DNA from 3 places in the Pseudoalteromonas sp. SWYJZ19 genome. Region 2 is predicted to be linked to each of the others. Evidence: predicted binding sites of a transcription regulator. Region 2 holds the regulator's gene; each other region holds the start of a gene.

Region 1 (7,377 bases), on a different contig from region 2:
CAGTAATACATTTTCGATAAACCTCGTTACTTACCCAACTAGTCACAGCGTAATGAACCATATTGACCCTGTGCAGCAAGGGCGTTATTACAAGCTCAACTTTGTATTAGAAAAACCTAAAGAGGGTGGGGTATTTAAATGCTCAAAATGCATTATTAACTTATTTAATCGCGTGTATTTATTCAGACCCGATAAGTACGAACACAGCGTATCTAAAATCGAGTCTGGAAAGCGTGTATTACTGAGCTTTGCGCTTAATATATAATTTGCACTTTTACTTATTGATAGTCGTAAGCTTGTCCGGTGCATAAAACAGATAAGTCGCAATACGATACATACGTTTCACTACAAGAATTGATAGTAAAAGCATTCCCGCCTCTGCGCATGGCATCAGCTTTAAGTAAATCAATCGCATTTGATTTAGAGCGGTTATAGCTTACGTTATTGCTACCTCTACCGTCGCCATCACAGCTTTTACCTTCTATTCGTCCTAAAAGCGTTGCGCCACTTTCGTGTGCTTCTTGGTCGCTATAAAATTGCTGTAAATCTCTTTTATTAACGTAGGTGCCAATTTCTTGAGATAAAACGCCGTTGTCTATATCTGTATGATAAGTCATGCTTGAACAACCCGTTATTGTGGCGAGCACTGTTATTGCCGTTATAAAACGTAGCATATTTATTAGTCCCTTAATTTATTATTTGAAATAGTAAATTACTAACAAAATCAAATGCGGGCAATGTTTACTACTAAGTAAATTGTTAGCATTTGTAAATGTATTTAGATTTTATTGAGCATCGGGTAAGTAAACAAAAAGAAGTGGCAAACATTAACCAACCAATGGCATAAAATAGCCCACTCTAAGCGCTGCGTTTTATAAAAAACATAGCCATACCCCAAGCCGGCAATAAATGAAACCAATACATAGTTAATTCCTCCAGCAAAATGTGCCAAAGCAAAAATACCTGCAGTAATTACAGGGGCAAGTATTGCTAAACGGGTAGGTGTAATTATTTTGCTAAGCTTAGTTTGTAGTAAACCTCGAAATAAAGCTTCCTCGGCAACACAGGTAAATAAAAGATTAATAGCAATAAAGGCTAACCAAAAGCCAGGAACCTTAGGGTTGAAGCTTACAAGTCCAAGCATTAGAGCCGCAGTGAGCGTAGCTAAAACAGTAGCAATAACTATTAAAATGGGTTGTTTAACGTTTAATGGGCCCGCTTTATTAGAGTCTGCTTTTAAAGCTTTTTTATTCGAATAAAAGTAAGCACAAAGAAATAAACCCGCCATAGCTTTATCAAAATTAGCATAAAGGGTAAATGCAATCGCATCGCTTGTAATACGCTCGTTTATAACAATAGGGAGGTTATTAAAACCAGGCATCCAATGAAGTGCTAATGCCAATGAGGAAACTATAAAAACAGTACTTAAAGTAGCGCGTATTATTGCCTGCTTTGTATTTAGCGCACAGTAGTATAAAACAACGTAAAGCCCGGTTAACAGCAGGGCATATAAATTTATATAACCTTGAAAATATGCACTTACAACACTTAAAGCTAGTAAGTAGTGCCAAAGGGGTTGCCGCATTATTGATATTTTGCAGTACGGAAAAACACATATAATTGATAGCGCTAATAAATAAAAGGTCATTGTTTTTTATTGCTCTGTTTTATTTAGCAACTAATCTAACAGATTCGACCTCTCAGTATTTTTTTTCTGGTAATATAGATAGGTTATAAGCAGTTTAAGCAGTGAACAAACTATGTTAAGTCCTTTTTTTCAGCAGCATGCTGATTATGTTTCTATCTCTCGTGAGCAAGGTTGTCGATTCGCTAAATGCGTTGCTGACGATTACAATCCACTTCACGACAAAGATGCCAAAAAGTTTTGCGCGCCAGGAGACTTACTTTTTTCATTGGTACTAGACCGCTACGGTATTAGTGAACAAATGGAATTTACTTTTGCCGGTATGGTTGATGAAAACACCAAACTTAACTTCCCTGAAGGGGCTGATGAGTTTGATGTAACCAATGGCGAAAAAGTTATTTTAAAGGTAAAGCGCAAAGGTAAAACCAGCCAATGCCCAGCACTGACTAATAGCCTAATAAAAAATTATGTTGAGTTTTCTGGTACTACTTTCCCGCATGTAATTATTCCATTAATGGGTAAGCAAGAGGTAATGATTAACCCTGCTCGCCCAATGATCATTTACGAATCAATGCTTATCAACCTTGATAATCTTGATATTACAGCACCAGAACTTGAGTTTGCAGAGCCTAGTTTTGAGTACGCCGGCAAGCGCGGAAAAATTACACTTCGTTTTAACCTGTTAGAAAACGGCGTTAAAGTGGGTAGTGGTGAAAAGCATATGGTAGTTTCGGGTATACGCGAATACTGCCAAGCAACAGTTGACGATTTAATAGCGTTTTACAACGAGCGTAAAGCGACACTAAAGCCAGCTTAAAGCTACATGAAATTATAAAAGGCGCTAAATACAGCTGTTATTTAGCGCCTTTTTTATTGTTTTAGCGCTAAAGTGAAAGTGAGCAACCACGATTAAATACTTTTCTGGACTGGTTAATTTACGCAGTACAGTAATATGCGTACAATAGCGCTCTTTGTTATTTTAAAGCTAAGCCTATGTCTGCCACTACGTTCTCATCACTTAATCTCGACCCGTTATTATTAACAGCGATTGAGCAAAATAATTACACTCAACCTACCGCAATTCAGATTAAAACTATTCCGCCTATTTTAGCCGGAAGTGATGTAATGGGCAGCGCGCAAACAGGTACGGGTAAAACTGCCGCCTTTGTTTTACCTTTATTACATAAGCTTTTAAATACCCCTAAAAAAGATGAGCAAGGCCTTGCACGTGTAGTCATTTTAACGCCAACCCGTGAGCTTGCTCAGCAAGTATTTGCAAGCTTTGAAAAGTACGCACAAGGCACTAATATCAATGGCGCTTTAGCCTATGGTGGCGCAAGTATTGGCCCTCAAATAAAAGCACTTAAAACAGCGCAAGTTATAGTGGCAACACCTGGGCGTTTGCTTGATCATATAGTTAAAGGCAGTGTGGTACTTTCAAGTGTAGACTCCTTAGTGTTTGACGAAGCTGACCGCATGCTTGATATGGGCTTTATTGATGAAATTAGACGTATATTGCGACATATCCCGGGCGATCGCCAAACTTTACTATTTTCAGCTACGTTTGATGACAGCGTGTTTGAACTCAGTAAAAAGTTACTTAAAAACCCAGAACTAATTGAAGTTGATAAACGTAACTCAGCCGCGGTTGAAGTAGAGCAAGTTATTTACGCTGTAGATGAGGATCGTAAGCGCGAACTTGTATCGCACATGATTGGTATGAAAAACTGGCGCCAAGTGCTTATTTTTACTCGCACAAAACAAATGGCTGATCAGCTTGCTAAAGAAATGTGTAAAGACGGTTTAAAAACCGAATCAATCCATGGTGACAAATCGCAAGGCGCACGCGACCGTGCATTGCAAAACTTTAAAGAAGGTATTACACGCGTACTTGTTGCAACCGATGTAGCTGCGCGTGGTTTAGATATTTCTACACTTAGATACGTAATTAACTTTGAACTACCGTACATTGCCGAGGATTACGTGCACCGTATTGGCCGTACAGGTCGTGCTGGCGAACAAGGACTTGCTATGTCGCTGGTAAGTCTAGATGAGCAATGGCTGCTAGAAGAAATTGAAGTACTACTCGATACGCGTTTAACGCCGCAGTGGTTAGAAGGTTACGAGCCAGATCCTAATAAAAAGCCAAAAGATAATCGTAAAAATACTAACAAGTCGCGAAAAGATCGCGATAAAAAACGCATCACTGGTAAAAGAGAGCCAAGCAGACGTCGTAAATAATAGCTTTTACTTTGCTTTTTTGCCTATACTGGAGCTACTAAATAGCCGAGGTAAAGCAATGTTTGAAATTGATCAATGGGCATTTTCTGGTATTGATGGCCAAATATCTTTGCATAAATGGCAAAAAACAATCGACCTTATAACGGGGCTTTTTTCAGCCCCGTCTGGTTATATAGTTCAGGCAACAAGCAAAGGCTATCGCGTTGTTATTAGAAGTAACGAAGGTGGCTCTAACTTTGAGACCAATCCTATACTTCCTCCTCAAACCCCTCTATTTTGTCGGTACGTTGCTGAAACTAAAAATATTTTATATGTTAATGATGCAAGCAATAACGATGCATGGAACACCCTACCAGAAGTAGTTGAAGATGGTGTTGAATCCTACCTAGGTTTACCTATTCATTGGCCTGAAGGCGAAGTATTTGGCACGCTATGCTTAAAAGACACTCAGAAAACAAGCTATACCGATGAATATTTTGAACTCATAGAACAACTGCGTGATTTGATTGAAGACGACCTAGCGCTTGTGTATAGCTATGAGCAAATGCGCGAAATAGCCATGTTAGACTCATTAACGAATATTTATAATCGCCGAGCACTTAACTTATTAGCCCAGCAAAAACTTAACTTAGCGCTACGTTTAGGCTTTGACGTGTGTTGTTTGTTTATTGATATAAACGACTTTAAAAAATTAAACGACACCTGCGGACATGAAGTGGGCGACAAAGCCTTAATTATATTGGCAGATACGCTAAAAACGCATTTAAGAGATGCTGATATAGTAGGGCGCTTAGGTGGCGATGAGTTTGTTGCAGTAATGCAAGTAAGCGATAAAAGCAAGATTAACTACATCATGGATAAAATTTCGACTGAGTATTCAAAAGTCTTACTCAAAGAAGACGTTTGCGATTTATCGCTTAGTATTGGTTATAGTTTTACTAATAAACAAAAGCAGCCCTTTGAAGCGCTATTAAATGATGCAGACCACGCAATGTATAAAAATAAACAAGCGTATAAGCTCGCTAAAAAGGCACAATAATAAAAGGAGGTTCGTCATGACTCATGCCACACAAACTTGGCTGGTTTTTTCTGCGATAGGTTTTATTTTTTCCTTAGCAATAATAAGCTTATTTGAAACGTTTCCTAGCATTAGATTTATATAATAATTTTTGGTGTTATGTGCTCCTCTATGGGGTTTGCCTTAAAAAGGCTTGAGAGTAATAACCAAAAACAGCTTCAATAAATAGTTTAAGCTGCAAATTTTTACTTGTATTTATTAATTAATTTTTCAAAGAACGGACATAAAAAAGCAAGCCATTAGGCTTGCCAAGAAGGGTGTTAATTAGCTCTTACCTAGCCTTTAAGCTATTAGCTTTTCCGCAAGGTTCAATTCCATAATGGCTTTTAATAAACGGTATAAGTTAATTGACGCGTCAATTTCTTCTTTACGGTTTGTTAAGCTTTCAATATTTAGGCCCAGCGGTACATCTAAATGCGCACAGCTTTTAAGTATTAAGTCGAGATTTTCGCGGCAAATACGGACTGATTCGCTTAATGTATTGTCTGCATCAAGCATGCGCCATTTAGTTGCCTCTGGCACTGAGATACCCAACCATTGCATAAAGTCTAAGGTTTTTTCGCCGCCGCACGGGGTAAACGTTAATATAATACGTTGAGGTGTAATACCCTGTGCTTTACACGTACGTGCGTAGCTAGTAATTAGCTCTATAGTAGCTTGTGCGTCGTAAACAGCTTGCGATATAAAAAATTGACAACCTTGTGCTGTTTTTTCTATTAATCGTTCGTGCTCATTTCGTTTACTTGAATGGCGCTCGGCAATCGTAACGCCACCTAAAAAGAAATCATCTGATTGCTCAGCCATCGCTTTATACGCATCTGGCAGGCTTAGCTTTATATCGCCTATCGATGATGGGCTACCTACTAAAACAACATTTTGTAAATCGTAGTCGTTTTTAGTTTCACTTAGCCAATCTTTAAATTCGCCTACGCCACGCTGCGCCACACTTTTATAAGTAATCACATCTTGTGCAGATAAATTACGAAGTAAATGGCTGTATTCACGCGGATCAACGGTTTGTTTAAACGCAAATGGACGGTCTTGATTAGTTCGGCTGCTTTCGTCTTGAATGTCGTAAATTATCACGCCGTCGTATTCAATTTCGTGTAAGCGACCTAATAGCTTTTCTGCAATGGTTTTTAATTGCGCTTTATCGGTGCCAATTTTAGGCGGGGTAGTACCAATAAGATAAACACCTTGGTTGGTGTCCACTATCTTCTCTTTTAGTGATAAAGCCATAATCCTCATTCCAGCTAAGTTTGTTTTGATGGATTTAATATAGCAGCCATTTAGACGTCTAGATAGATTTATTTAGTGAAAGTTTTTCAACTAACATGATGTTTATTCATAGTACTTGTTCCCATAATTTATAATTGACACAGTTGTTTACATAATAAATTCCCTTTGGGCTCTTATATTTATTGGCTTTGGGGCATAATTAAAGAGTTAAATCTGACAACAAATTTGCTCAATTTAAAAAGGGACAACAATGAAATTTAAATTATTAGCAACCAGCTTAGCGGTATCGCTGGCGTTAACAGGTTGCGCCATGCAACAAAACCAAAGCACGCAAACAACAGCACAACAAGAACAAGTAAATAAAGCTGATGACCGTGTTTTCTCGCAAGATTATTTAATTGAAGAGCTAGAAAACGGCTTACGTGTCATGGTTGTTAAAACCGACTACCCTGATGTAGTGTCGCTGCAAATTCCGGTATCGGTTGGGTCGCGTAACGAAGTTGAAGAGGGCAAAACAGGCTTTGCTCACTTTTTTGAACACATGATGTTTAAAGGCTCACAAAAATACCCTGAAGATGTGTACTCAGACATATTAAAAAATTCAGGTGTTGATAACCGCGCTTATACAACAAACGATTTTACAAACTACCATTTAAACTTTTCAAAGCAGCATCTTGATAAAGTACTTGAGCTTGAAGCTGATATTTTTCAAAACTTAACTTACACCGAAGAGCAATTTAGAACAGAAGCACAAACGGTAAAAGGTGAGTACTTAAAAAACAACGCGAGCCCAATTCGTAAATTATTAAGCGCTGTACGCGAAGAGGCGTTTGATAAGCACACGTATAAACACACCACTATGGGCTTTTTTAAAGACATAGAAGCTATGCCTGATCAAATGGCCTATGGTAAAGAATTTTTTGCTAAGTTTTATAAGCCTGAGTATGTGTCACTTGTTATTGTGGGCGATGTAGACCCGCAAGCAACAATGGCAATGGTTAAAAAGCATTGGGGCAGCTGGAAAAAGGGTAACTATATTGCTGACATTAAAGCAGAGCCTGTTCAACAAGCACCAAAATATTTGCACCAGCAAGATGAAGCGCTACCAGGTCATTGGTTACTTGTATCGTACAAAGGCGCTGCGTGGGAGCCTGCTAAAAAAGACAGAGCGGCG
Region 2 (7,377 bases):
TGCCAGGTAGTAAGGGAATTGATAAGCCACTGAGCTGTTCTTCTATTTTATAATCAAAGGTGCGTGGAAGCGGGACTTTAATAGCAACTTCAACAAAACTCATAACAACTCAACCCGTAAAATTAATGCTGTAATGTACTAAAAATAACGCTAAAAACCTACTAGCAATAGTGCTTGAGAAAGAGATTGTTCACTTTTTTGGCAAAAATATAAATAAATACTTGTGTGGGGGGAGGTTGTTGGATAAAATCCGCCACCAACAAATTTGTTTTAACGACGTATGGTGCCAAACTCCGGGTTTGGAGAGCGATGCGGCCTTAACTAGAGGTTCCTATGAAAGAAGGTATTCACCCTAAGTACGAAGTAATTTCTGCAACATGTTCATGTGGAAATAAATTCGAAACTAGCTCAACTCTTTGTAAAGACATTCACTTAGACGTATGTTCTGCGTGTCACCCGTTTTACACTGGTAAGCAAAAAGTTTTAGACACTGGCGGACGTGTTGATCGCTTCAACAAGCGCTTTGGTGCACTTGCCAGCAAGAAGTAATTATTGCTGTTTAGTTAAAAAAAGCACCTTAGGGTGCTTTTTTTGTGCCTAAAATTTGTTATTTATTATCTTAAACTAACCTACATAAATCTTTGAGCAATTTAACGAATTAAATTGCACTATAACGTCGTTAAAAAATTTTTATTTAGAACAACTAGATACAAAAATTTTTGCCTAGTTCTAGCGTAATTTTCTTAACGTTAAATAGACCCCATATATAAGCAGATTGGTATTATTTCGTTGATTTTAACTATCCCCTCCTTTTGCATAACTATTTCCTATTCTTATTCTGAGTATGCATAATCCTTTACAGACAAATCGATAGATATTCTCTATATTTTAAATAGTACAATTTTTAACTAGGTTGATAAAAGTATCTAACGTGGGCTTATCTGTTTTTAAAGTAGGGTAGTAGGCTGTTATTCTAAGTTTATGCTGATACTTTAAGTATACATTTTATAAGATTTTGATAGGCATAAAAGCACCTTAAAACTTACTTTTTAGGTGAATTTTTATTTATTAAATGTTGATATAATCCTGCAAAGTTACTGAAAAACCTCTTAAAATTATAGGATATAGCATATAACAGGATAGACCTGATATTGCTTGGAATTTAAAAATAATAAGGGTATCGTACCCCAAGACTCCATCTCTCACTTTAACTTAAATTGCAGGATACCATCGCGTTATGTCTGACTTTCGTGAACAAGCACTACATTACCACTCACATCCCGTACCAGGTAAAATTAGCATTGAGCTTACAAAACCAGCTGAAACGGCTCATGATCTTGCACTTGCGTATAGCCCAGGTGTTGCCGAACCTGTACGTGAAATAGCTGCAGATCCTGCAAATGCTTATAAATATACGGGTAAAGGTAACATGGTTGCGGTTATTACTAATGGTACTGCAATTCTAGGCCTTGGTAATTTAGGTCCTTTAGCGTCTAAGCCTGTAATGGAAGGTAAAGCGCTATTGTTTAAACGTTTTGCAGGGCTTGATTCTATCGATATTGAAGTTAAGCACAAAACAACAGAAGACTTTATTAATACGGTTGCCAATATTGCCGACACATTCGGTGGTATTAACCTTGAAGATATTAAAGCACCAGAGTGTTTTGAAATTGAAAAAGCATTAATAGAGCGTTGTAGCATTCCTGTTTTTCATGATGATCAACACGGTACTGCCATTGTAACGGCTGCTGGTATGTTAAATGCGCTGGAAGTACAAGGTAAGTCAATTGAAGATGCAATTATTGTATGTTTAGGTGCAGGCGCTGCCGCTGTTGCGTGTATGGAGCTGTTAATTAAGTGTGGTGCACTGCGTGAACACATTTATATGCTTGACCGCAAAGGTGTTATTCATACCCGCCGCGATGACTTAAATGAATATAAACAGCTTTTTGCTAACAATACCGATAAGCGTACATTGCAAGATGTAATTGCAGATGCTGATGTGTTTGTGGGTGTTTCTGGTCCTAACTTATTAGCGGCTGAAGATTTAAAGCTAATGGCTGCAAAACCAGTTGTGTTTGCATGTTCAAACCCAGATCCTGAGATTGATCCTGCACTTGCGCACGGCGCACGCAACGATTTAATCATGGCAACAGGGCGCTCTGATTACCCTAACCAAGTTAATAATGTTTTATGTTTCCCGTTTATTTTCCGTGGTGCACTTGATGTACGTGCAAGTGCTATTAACGATGAAATGAAAATTGCTGCAGTAGATGCTATTCGAAGTATTGCCAAAGAGCCAGTACCTGCAGAAGTTTTAAAAGCCGCTGGAGTAGATAAACTAGAATTTGGTGCGCAGTATATTATTCCAAAACCAATGGATCCACGTTTACTGCCGCGTATAGCAAGAGCTGTTGCACTTGCTGCAATTGAGTCAGGTGTTGCACAAATTGAGCTACCTGAAAACTATATGCAGTAAATCTATACAGTAGAGCTATGCAATAAAATTTAGACATAAAAAAACCTCAGTAATTACTGAGGTTTTTTTGTCTTTGTAATATTTATTCTTCGTTTAAAACGGGTACTTCTAGACCCATTTCTTGCATTATTTTTTTAACTTCTTCTGGTACTTTTTCGGCGTTATCTTTACGTAAGTCATCGTCATTTGGTAAAGGTTGGCCAGTAAAAGCATGCAAAAATGCCTCACATAGCAATTCACTATTTGTAGCATGGCGAAGGTTATTGATTTGACGACGTGTACGTTCGTCAGTTAATACCTTTAATACATTTAGCGGGATCGAAACGGTGATCTTTTTAACTTGCTCTGATTTTTTACCGTGTTCTGCGTATGGGTGAATATACTCACCATTCCATTTAGCCATAAGATGTATCGTTGCCTCAGATTATTAATTTCTCACACGGTATAAAAAGCGTGTAAATATGCGTGAAATTCTATCGATTTAAAAAAGATAGTCAAATAATAGATACCGATCTATCTTAATAAGCCTATTGTAGGTGTAAAGATAAGCACACTTTTGTGAGCTAAAATGTGTTATTCGCAGAAGCCCCTTCTACTTTTAGCCATCTAGAGCTTTAAAATACTTTGACTTATCAAAACGGATAACTTACTCTTTTAGACGTCTAAACATCCAAATTAATCAGGTGACGAATATGAGCGAAAAAAACAAAGCGACCATTGCTGTACGTAACGGCGTTGATGCTGATAAACATCATGGTGCGGTGGTACCGCCAATTTATTTATCGACTACTTATTCGTTTGCCGACTTTGATACTAAGCGTGAGTATGATTATGGTCGTAGCGGTAATCCTAATCGTGATATTTTAGCTGAGACGCTTGCTAAGCTTGAAGGTGGCGCTCGTGGCATAATTACAGCTACAGGCATGGCTGCCGTGCATTTAGCTACTCAGCTACTTAATAGTGACGATACGTTAGTAATTCCACATGATTGTTATGGTGGCAGCTATCGTTTATTTACATCTTTACAAAAACGCGGACTACTAAAGCTCGAAATATTAGATTTAACAAAAGAAGAAAGCCTTCAACAAATTTTAGTAATTAAACCTAAGCTTATTTGGATAGAAACCCCAAGTAACCCAGTACTTCGTTTAACAGATATTAAAGCGGTGACCGATGTTGCAAAGCAATGCGGTGCATTGGTGGCTGCAGATAACACGTTTTTGTCGCCTGCTTTACAAAATCCTCTTAAGTTTGGTGTAGATATTGTGGTGCATTCAACCACTAAATACATTAACGGACACTCAGATGTAGTAGGCGGCGCTGTTATTGCCGCAACACAAGAGTTAGGCGATGAGCTTGCTTGGTGGGCTAATAACATTGGTATTACGGGTGCGCCTTTTGATAGCTATTTAACGCTTCGTGGTTTACGTACTTTAAATGTGCGCCTAAGGCAGCATCAAGAAAATGCACTGGCAATAGCTAAGTATCTTGAAAGCTCTGAATATGTAAGCCAAGTTTACTACCCAGGTCTTGAGTCACATCCTCAACATGAGCTGGCTAAAGCACAGCAACTTGGTTTTGGTGGCATGGTGAGTTTTGATATTAAAGGCGATATAAACGACGCTGCGGCATTTTTAACTAGCCTTAAAACGTTTAGTTTAGCTGAGTCACTAGGTGGCGTAGAGAGCTTAATTTGTCACCCTGCAACTATGACGCACGCAGGTATGGAGGCAACAGCACGTTTAGAAGCGGGTGTGGGCGATACGCTTATTCGTATTTCGGTAGGTATTGAAGATATACACGATTTAGTCGCTGATTTTGAACGAGTGTTTGAACTTGTAAAACCAGGGCAAAATAAAAATGTTGGCCGTGTAGGCAAAGGAGCAGGCACTCCTGGTGGTAACGTTAAATTAAGTGCAGCCCGTCCGGCGCTTTGGTAAGTAATACCAATCCGCAATAATACCTAATCAATTTGAGGGATTAAACCGCACGCTAACTTCGTTAAAAATTTCTCATATAGAACAACTAAACAACGAAATTTTTGCCTTGTTATCGACACGGTTTTCTTATCCTCAAAATAGACAACTTAATTAAGCGAATTGGTATAAATATGGTCAATTGTGTACATAAATTTGGTGGTTCAAGCTTAAGCTCAAGTGAGCGCTATCAAAGCGTAGCTAAAATAATTATTGGGCATACTCAGACGGGCGACTGTGTTGTGGTATCGGCTGCGGGTAAGACAACCGATACGCTAGTATTACTTTGGCAAAGCTATCAAAAACAAGATACTCAAGCAGTCGCTGATATTTTACTGCAGTTAAATAACCATCAAAGTGATTTAATAGAGCAGCTATTAGAAGCCGATTTAAAACGAAGTGCACTTAAAACACTAAGTATCGAACTTAGCTATATTGCAGAACTTGCTCAAGCTGAGCAGCTAAAAGAGGCTGCATTGCTTGCACATGGCGAACTGTGGTCAGCACGTTTACTCGCTACTTATTTACAGCAGCTAAATATTGAGGCATGCGCTCAAGATGCACGTACTCTTTTTACCTTAAATGATGGCGAATTAATGCATGCGCAAAATGCGCAGCAATGTGGGCAGTTAATTTTGCCTAATAAAATAAATGTTGTTACTGGGTTTATTGCCGCAGATATCAAAGGCGAGACAGTAACGCTTGGCCGAAATGGCAGTGACTACAGTGCAACACTACTTGCAAATTATTGCCATGCTAAGCAAGTATGTATTTGGACTGATACACAGGGGGTGTATAGCACTGATCCTCGCAAGGTACAAAAAGCGATTAAGTACGGCAAAATTTGCCGTGGACAGGCTAATTTATTAGCTCGTTTGGGTAACCCTGTATTACATGCAAAAACACTATCGCCACTTAAAAACACAGATATTAAGCTAGCTGTTCGCAGTAGTTTTGACGTACAAGCAAGTCCAACAGATATAGTAAAAGAAGGTTCAGCGAAGAAAAAGCGCTTTATAACCACGTTGCAAAATGTTGACCTATTAATGGTTGAAGGGTTAAGTGAAGGTGAGGTTGCAAGTGTTAGTCAGCTTATTCAGCATAGCCTTCATCACTTTAACCATAATGGTGAAGTGTATTTAGTAGTACCGGCTGCACAAACATATCAAGTTATTAATTACTTTGCGGGTAGGGCAAATATTAGCGAGTCAAATTTAAACGGTTGTGCAATTGTAGCGCTTGAGCAAGACGTTAATACATTAAGCTTACAAGCATTAGATTTATTAAAACTCCACAGCATAAAACCTCGTTTTGTCCATCAAGATACTGGCTATGCTTTATTGCTTACCGATCAATTTATAGATAGTGATATACAAAGTGACTTACACGATAAGCTAATTAATAAAGGCCAAGAAATCGCAATTATAGTTGCGGGGCTTGGTAACGTTGGCGACGTTTTCATTAAACAGTTATCGGCACAATTTGAGCGTTTATCGGATGACTTTAGTATTAAATTAGTCGGTCTAATTCGCTCTAAAAAAATGCTGTTTAATGCAAGTGGTATTAATACACAGCAATGGAAAACTCAATGGCAGCATGAGGCAAATAGCTATCAATCTGCAGATTTACTGAATGCTATAAATGAGCTCGATTACGAGCATAAAATTGTAATTGATATTACCGCAAGTGAACAATTTAGCTTGTTATATCCAGACTTTGTAGATAGAAACTGTCATTTAATTAGTGCTAATAAATACGCTGGAACAGCACCTACTACTTGGTATAAAGCACTTCGTAGTAATATTAAAGAACGTAATTTACATTGGCGATATAACACCAGTGTAGGCGCTGGCTTACCTATTAACTTTGCTTTGGCTGATTTGCAAAATAGTGGCGATAAAATAACACGTATAGAAGGTGTTTTCTCAGGCACGCTTTCGTGGTTATGCAGTAAATATGATGGAACAAGGCCATTTTCTGAGTTGCTACTGGAAGCTCAGAAAATGGGATTCACAGAGCCAGACCCTCGCGAAGATTTATCTGGGCGAGATATGCAGCGTAAGCTACTTATTTTAGCTCGAGAGCTAGGTGTTGAGCTTGAACTTGACGATATTAGCTTATCGGCATTGATGCCAGATGAACTTGCGCTGGGAAGTTGGGATGACTTTTTAAATAAAAAAGCACAGCTAGACGCGTTCATCGAAGAGCATGCAGTGACAGCAAAGTCTAAAAATTTAGTACTTAGATATACGGGCTTGTTAGAAATCACACAAGGTGAAGTAATTGCTAAAGTGGGAATAGCGTATGTGCCTAATGGCGATGCATTAGCAAACCTTACACCTGGCGATAATATTTTTGTAATTAATAGCAAATGGTATAGCGATAACGCATTAGTGATTCAGGGGCCAGGAGCGGGTAGAGAAGTGACCGCCGCGGGTGTGCACTCTGATTTATATTGGCTTGTTCAAAACTTAAAATAAACCTTTGGTTTAAACAAAAACGGCAGCTTAAATAAGCTGCCGTTTTTGTATTACATACATATTATTAAAATAGCTCTTCTTCTGTTTTAGTGTCTTCTTCAAATATATCGTTAGGCTGAGATAGCACATACTTTGTAGGTGCAGTACCTTTTTCAAAATATTCAAATCGACTCGTGTAATCATTTTTATGGCTAAGTAAGCCGGTAGCTAAATCAATACGAATAGAAACAAGTCCCTCAGGCGGCTCAATTGGGGCTTCAGGCTTGCCTTCAAGTGCCGCTTTCATAAATTCAACCCATGCTGGCTGCGCGGTTTTAGCGCCAGATTCCGCACCTGATATTTGGCTGCTATCTAGGTTGTTGTTATATGTAGAGCGACCAAGAGCGTTGCCCGGATTATCAAAGCCAACCCAAACTGAGGTCATCACATTACTATTAAAACC
Region 3 (7,377 bases), on a different contig from region 2:
AATGTTAAACATATTATTTGGTCTAGTATCGTAGGCTAATTGATCCCAACCTAAAATTGAAGCCATTCGAAAAGTGGCTAGTTTTTTTGCCATTTGCATATCAGATTTGGGGTTGAAATATAAAAGATAACCAGTATTAACTGCCCCAGTTAGTATATCAACAGCCTGTAAACCCCAATGGAGCTTAGAGTCCTGCATAGATACAAGCTCAATTTTTGAAGATGTTGGTAATTTAGCAAGCATATGATTAGTAATAATTTGAATTACTTCATCTTGTTTAGGATATTTTGTACTTTTCTGGTCTATATATACTTTAAAGTTAGCGTTTAAACCTTTACTACTTTGATTTAGAAGTTGATTATACGTTGTGTAAAAAGCCGCTTCTTCATCTCTATGCCATTTTTGATAAGGCGCTTTTGATACCGCAATGGCATGGAAAGTACACGGGCTACTTAGTACAAACTTTAAGATATTTAAGCATAAATTAATCTGTCCTGAGCTTTTTCTTATTTTTTCCCATTTTATCTCACCTCGAATCCCACTCGATTTATAAATTTGTTCAATTTTAAAATTGAATTCATCTAAATATCCACTTGGAACATTTAAGATACCGATAGTATAACAAGGTGATCCTTTTGAAATTCCACTTTCATCAGCAAATGATACTACATCGTTCACTTCATTCTCCTTATCTATAAGCATTAAATAGCCTATTATGTTCCACTTTTGGAGGAGTTATAACATCCCAAAAATGCTTATATTCGTTTGTTTAATAATTTCACTAAATAAAATTTTTGTAAATATATGATTATTTGGATAAGAACAGGTCTTTATTATTTTTCACCAGAACAATATTTATTAATGTCGTGTGACAAAAACAAAAAAGCGAGCTTAATTAAGCTCGCTTTTGTTTTAACGGACAGCTGTTCTATTTACTCCGGATCATACCCCAAGTTAGGCGATAGCCATCTTTCTGCCTCTGCGAGCGTCATATTAGTTCGTTTAGCGTAGTCTTCTACTTGATCGCGTTGTACCGCTGCTACTGCGTAGTACTTAGCTTCTGGGTGTGAAAAGTACCAACCTGAAACAGCAGCACCTGGCCACATGGCGTATGAGCTGGTTAACTGCATGCCAATGCGTTTTTCGGTGTCGAGCAACTGCCAAATTTTCTTTTTCTCGGTGTGCTCTGGGCACGCAGGGTAACCTGGCGCTGGGCGAATACCTTGGTAGTTTTCGCGTATTAGCTCATCGTTTGCTAGGTTTTCGTCTGGTGCAAAACCCCAATACTCTTTACGTACTTTTTCGTGTAGGTATTCTGCAAACGCTTCTGCGAGCCTGTCGGCAACCGCTTTAATCATTATTTTGTTGTAATCGTCTTGCTGTGCGTCAAACGCATTCGCTAAGTCGTCTTCTTCAAGACCGCCTGTTACAGCAAACGCGCCAAAATAGTCTGGTGTACCTTTGGGTGCTATGTAGTCGGCTAGGCAGTAATTAGCAAAGTCGGTTTTTTCGGTTTGCTGACGTAAATGGCAAGAGGTAGTTAACAGCTCTTTGCGTGTTTCGTCGGTGTATATTTCTATGTCGTCCCCAACGCGGTTAGCAGGGAATAAACCTATTACGCCAAGTGGTTGCAAACTGCCTGCTTTTTCAAGGTCGTCTAACATATCGTTAGCGTCTTTAAATAAGCTTTGCGCTTGCTCGCCTACTACTTCGTCGGTCATTATGCGCGGGTATTTACCGGCGATTGACCACGTCATAAAGTATGGCGTCCAATCTATGTATTTACGCAAAGTAGCAATTGATACGTTTTTAAACTCGATCACGCCAAGCTTTTTAGGCACTGGTGGCGTGTAGTTATCCCAATCGAGTTGTGCTGCGTTATCGCGTGCGCGCTGGATTGTAACAGGCTTAGAGCGAGGTTTTTTACGCGCTTGCTGCTCACGTACCTTTACATATTCAGCTTGTGTTTTAGCTAAAAAGTCAGGTTTAAACTCTTTTGATAATAAGTTTGAAACCACACCTACCGCACGGCTGGCGTTACTCACGTATACTACACCTTTGTCGTACTGTGGCTCAATTTTAACGGCAGTGTGCGCTTTAGAGGTAGTTGCCCCGCCAATCATTAATGGGAGCTCAAAGCCACGGCGTTTCATTTCTTTTGCTACGTGTACCATTTCGTCAAGCGATGGGGTAATTAAGCCCGACAACCCAATAATATCGGCTTTTTCGTCGATTGCGGTTTGCAGTATTTTATCAGCCGGTACCATTACACCTAAATCGATTACTTCATAGTTATTACATTGCAGTACAACACCCACAATATTTTTACCTATGTCGTGTACGTCACCTTTTACGGTCGCCATCACTATTTTACCGTTAGTTGAGCCTTCTTCTTTTTCAAGCTCAATGTATGGGTCTAGGTAGGCTACGGCTCGCTTCATTACGCGCGCCGATTTAACCACTTGTGGTAAAAACATTTTACCTGCGCCAAATAAGTCGCCTACTACGTTCATGCCGTCCATTAACGGCCCTTCAATTACGTGAATAGGTTTAGCTGCTGCGGCGCGGCATTCTTCGGTATCTTCATCTATAAAGGTAGTAATACCTTTAACAAGCGCGTGCTCAAGGCGTTTTGCAACAGGCCATGTGCGCCACTCTAAATCTTCTACTCGCTCGGCTTGCGCCATACCCGAGTATTTTGGTGCAAGCTCTACTAAACGCTCGCCTGCGCCTGAGTCGGTGTTAAGTATTACGTCTGTAACTGCTTTACGAAGCTCTGCTGGTATGTCGTCGTAAACAGCAAGTTGGCCTGCGTTTACAATGCCCATATCCATACCCGCTTGAATAGCGTGATATAAAAACACCGAGTGAATAGCCTCACGTACTGGGTTATTACCTCTAAACGAAAACGATACGTTTGACACCCCGCCCGACACTTTACAGTGCGGTAAGTTTTGCTTAATACGGCGCGTGCCTTCAATAAATTCTACGGCGTAGTTATCGTGCTCTTCAATACCGGTGGCTACGGCAAATATATTAGGGTCGAATATAATATCTTCTGGCGCAAAGCCAATGTCTTCTACCAATATTTTATAACTGCGCGCACATATTGCGAACTTACGGTCTGCCGTGTCGGCTTGCCCGTCAGTATCAAACGCCATTACAACAGCGGCTGCACCAAAGCGTTTTATTATTTTAGCTTGGCGAATAAACGGCTCTTCGCCCTCTTTTAGCGATATTGAGTTAACAATTGCCTTGCCTTGAATACACTTTAAGCCTGCTTCTATTACTTCCCATTTTGAAGAGTCAACCATAATCGGTACGCGAGAAATATCAGGCTCTGAGGCTATTAAGTTTAAAAACTTAACCATGGCGGCTTTTGAGTCCAACATGGCTTCGTCCATGTTTATATCAATAACCTGTGCGCCGTTTTCTACTTGTTCGCGGGCAACAGTTAGCGCGGCTTCAAAGTCTTCTTCCATGATTAAACGTTTAAACATGGCAGAACCCGTTACATTGGTACGTTCGCCGACATTAGTAAATACTGCTATTTGTTGGGTCATGCTGGCTCCTTAATTTAAGTTACAGGCTTCAAGGCCTGATAAACGCATGCGTACTTCAAGCTCTGGTAGCTGGCGTGGTTTAACGCCCGCTAAACCTTTTGCAAAAGCGCGAATATGCGCAGGCGTGGTGCCACAGCATCCGCCTACTATATTAATAAAGCCCGATTTACCCCAATCGATAATTTCGGTTGCCATATCGCCCGCTTCTAAGTCGTATTCACCAAACTCATTTGGTAAGCCCGCATTAGGATGTACCGATGTAAAGGTTTCGCACACGCGCGATAACTCTTCTACATACTGGCGCAGTAAATCAGGACCAAGCGCACAATTTAGGCCGATTGATATAGGCTTAATATGGCGAATAGAGTTATAAAATGCTTCGGTTGTTTGCCCCGAAAGCGTACGACCAGAGGCATCGGTAATAGTCCCCGAAATCATAACTGGTAATGTACGCCCTGCTTGCTCAAAGGCTTCTTCTACGCCAAACGAGGCCGCTTTTGCGTTAAGGGTGTCGAATATAGTTTCGATTAATATTAAATCGGCGCCGCCTTCCATTAATGCAAGTGTTGATTCAATATACGCAGTAACCAGCTTATCAAAGGTGACATTTCGGTAACCCGGATCGTTTACGTCTGGCGAAATTGAACACGTTTTAGATGTCGGCCCTAAAACACCGGCTACATAGCGTGGTTTTTCTGGCGTTTTAGCCGTAAATTCATCGCAAATTGCGCGTGCTAATTTAGCCGACTCTAGGTTTATTTCACGACTTAAGCTTGCCATGTCGTAATCTTCCATCGAAATAGTGGTCGAGTTAAACGTGTTGGTTTCGATAATATCGGCGCCCGCTGATAAAAAACCACGATGAATATCAGTGATTAAATCGGGCTTGGTTAGGCTTAATAAATCGTTATTGCCTTTAATTAATACATGCCAGTCTTTAAAACGCTCTCCGCGATAGTCTTCTTCTTCTAGCTTATGATCTTGGATCATGGTGCCCATAGCGCCATCTAAAATTAAAATGCGTTCTTTTAATGCGGCGCTTATTTCGGCTTGCTTATTATTTGTAGGAGCGTTATTCGGCATAGTTGTTAGTCCTCACGTCTTGGCTAACTAAATTAATATCATACGGTGTGGTTTGGTACACGTAGTAATTTAACCAGTTCGAAAAAAGTAAAAAAGCATGGCTTTGCCACGTTTTTGAAGGTTGTTTGGTTGCATCGTCATCCGGAAAGTAATTTTCGGGTTTTGGTGCATTAGGGCTTTTTTTACAATCGCGCTCGTATTCTGCTTTTAGCGAGTCGGCGTCGTACTCAGGATGGCCGGTTATAAACACTTGGCTACCTGATTTATTTTTAAGTAAGTAAGCCCCTACTCGCTCAGAACCAGCTAGTACAACTAGCTCATCACAAGCATTTATTTTATTTATATCAATGTGGCCGTAGCGTGAGTGCGGTACTAAAAAGGTGTCGTCGAATCCGCGAGTCAGTGCGCCGTGATCAAAGTAACATTGGTGAGTAAATACGCCACACAGTTTGTCGTCTTTTAAATCGCGCTTTAAATTGTAACGATGGTATAGCGCTGCATGTGCTGCCCAGCACGAAAATAACGTAGAGGTAACGTGTTGCTCAGCCCAATCAATAATGACCTTTAGCTCATCCCAATACGCTACATCGTCGTATTCTAAATGCGCAAGTGGCGCGCCAGTTACTATTAATGCGTCGTAATTGTTGTCTTTAACCTCAGAAAAATAACGATAAAAGGTATCAAGGTGCTCTTCTGAGTTGCTACTACTGCGGTGAGTGTCGAGGCGCAGCAGCTCTACGTTTACTTGCAAAGGCGAGTTGGCAAGCAAGCGGATAAACTGAACTTCGGTTTCTACTTTATTAGGCATTAAGTTTAAAATAGCCAAACGCATTGGGCGTATTTCTTGCGTTTTTGCACGTGTTTTAGGCATTACAAATACGTTTTCTTGACGTAAACGCGCAATTGCCGGCAACTCGTCTTTTACTGTAATTGGCATATTTTTACTCCTGCTCATAAAAACCGAAAGTTAATTATGAACTGAAAGTAAAAAATATCAACCTCTAGATGTATAGATGTCCAAATGAAATTTATTCATGATTTTATACTTTACTTACAAGCATGCTTTAGTGCTTTAAAACCCGCCATTCGTTGACTGTTTCACCTGTCAGCCACTACAATACAACATTGAAATTTTTATTATTATTTGAAGGCTTTCCTCCATGGTTTTACCTGATAAATTTATATTCTCGATGAGTCGAGTATCTAAGGTTGTGCCACCTAAGCGCACTATCTTAAAAGATATTTCGTTACATTTTTTTCCTGGCGCTAAAATTGGTGTGCTTGGTTTAAACGGTTCTGGTAAATCTACGTTACTACGTATTATGGCCGGTGTTGACCAAGATTTTGAAGGTGATGCACATCCTCAGCCTGGTACAAAAATTGGTTATTTACCGCAAGAGCCTGTTTTAGACGAAAGCAAAACAGTTCGTGAAATTGTTGAAGAAGCTGTTGGCGAAGTTAAACACGCACTTAAACGTCTTGACGAAGTGTATAACGAATACGCCATGGAAGACGCTGACTTTGACGCACTTGCAAAAGAGCAAGGCGAGCTTGAAGCTGTTATTCAGGCGCACGATGGTCACAACATTGATAACGTTTTAGAGCGTGCTGCTGATGCACTTCGTCTGCCAGAATGGGATGCTAAAATTGAGCACCTTTCAGGTGGTGAGCGTCGTCGTGTTGCTATATGTCGATTACTGCTTGAAAAACCAGACATGCTTATTCTCGATGAACCTACTAACCACTTGGATGCTGAGTCGGTTGCATGGTTAGAGCGCTTTTTACACGATTACGAAGGCACTGTTGTGGCGGTTACGCATGACCGTTACTTCCTTGATAATGTAGCTGGTTGGATATTAGAGCTTGACCGTGGTGAAGGTATTCCATGGGAAGGTAACTACTCTTCTTGGCTTGAACAAAAAGATGCGCGCTTACAGCAAGAACAAAAATCTGAAAAAGCACGTCAAAAATCAATTGCGCAAGAACTTGAATGGGTTCGTTCAAATCCTAAAGGTCGCCAAGCTAAGTCAAAAGCACGTATGGCTCAGTTTACTGAAATGCAGCAGTCTGATTACCAAAAACGTAACGAAACTAACGAGATGTTTATTCCACCTGGCCCGCGTTTAGGCGACCAAGTGCTTGAAGTAACGAATCTTCGTAAGAGTTTTGGCGATCGCGTTTTAATTGACGATTTAAGCTTTAGCATGCCAAAAGGTGCCATTGTAGGCATTATTGGTGCTAATGGCGCGGGTAAATCAACGCTGTTTAAAATGATCAGTGGTGAGCAAAAGCAAGACAGCGGTAGCATTACCGTTGGCGAAAGCGTACACCTTGCTACTGTTGATCAGTTCCGCGACGGTATGGACGAAAGCAAAACTGTTTTCCAAGAAATATCAGACGGCCAAGACGTACTAAAAATTGGTAACTTTGAGTTCCAAAGCCGTGCGTATGTAAGTCGCTTTAACTTTAAAGGTAACGATCAGCAAAAGTTTGTTAAAGACCTATCAGGTGGTGAACGTAACCGTTTACACCTTGCTAAGTTATTAAAAGCTGGCGGCAATGTGTTACTACTCGATGAGCCAACCAATGACTTGGACGTTGAAACACTACGCGCACTAGAGAACGCTATTTTAGAGTTCCCTGGTTGTGTAATGTGTATCTCGCATGACCGTTGGTTCCTTGACCGTATTGCTACGCACATTTTAGATTACCGCGACGAAGGTCAAATTAA

The links. The regulator MetJ, encoded in region 2, represses methionine synthesis genes. The targets are predictions, from matches to a motif close to TAGACGTCTAGACGTCTA.
Region 1: a site for MetJ is predicted at 6,247-6,264, ahead of I6F45_RS03640 (methylenetetrahydrofolate reductase). Genes of this name have one in related genera too.
Region 3: a site for MetJ is predicted at 5,649-5,666, ahead of I6F45_RS13395 (homoserine O-succinyltransferase). Genes of this name have one in related genera too.

What each region holds. Positions count from the first base shown of each region.
Region 1 is NZ_JADYXI010000002.1:369,630-377,006, forward strand. It holds gene I6F45_RS03610 (2OG-Fe(II) oxygenase) at 1-265, shown strand, start outside; gene I6F45_RS03615 (hypothetical protein) at 279-674, opposite strand; gene I6F45_RS03620 (CPBP family intramembrane glutamic endopeptidase) at 779-1,648, opposite strand; gene I6F45_RS03625 (DUF3581 domain-containing protein) at 1,761-2,462, shown strand; gene I6F45_RS03630 (DEAD/DEAH box helicase) at 2,639-3,886, shown strand; gene I6F45_RS03635 (sensor domain-containing diguanylate cyclase) at 3,945-4,925, shown strand; gene I6F45_RS03640 (methylenetetrahydrofolate reductase) at 5,247-6,203, opposite strand; gene I6F45_RS03645 (M16 family metallopeptidase) at 6,454-7,377, shown strand, end outside.
Region 2 is NZ_JADYXI010000018.1:71,818-79,194, forward strand. It holds gene priA (primosomal protein N') at 1-103, opposite strand, end outside; gene rpmE (50S ribosomal protein L31) at 334-549, shown strand; gene I6F45_RS16320 (malic enzyme-like NAD(P)-binding protein) at 1,238-2,479, shown strand; gene metJ (met regulon transcriptional regulator MetJ) at 2,562-2,882, opposite strand; gene metB (cystathionine gamma-synthase) at 3,172-4,419, shown strand; gene metL (bifunctional aspartate kinase/homoserine dehydrogenase II) at 4,590-6,935, shown strand; gene I6F45_RS16340 (penicillin-binding protein 1A) at 7,000-7,377, opposite strand, start outside.
Region 3 is NZ_JADYXI010000013.1:4,095-11,471, forward strand. It holds gene I6F45_RS13380 (DUF3800 domain-containing protein) at 1-678, opposite strand, end outside; gene metH (methionine synthase) at 933-3,563, opposite strand; gene I6F45_RS13390 (homocysteine S-methyltransferase family protein) at 3,573-4,646, opposite strand; gene I6F45_RS13395 (homoserine O-succinyltransferase) at 4,636-5,583, opposite strand; gene ettA (energy-dependent translational throttle protein EttA) at 5,807-7,377, shown strand, end outside.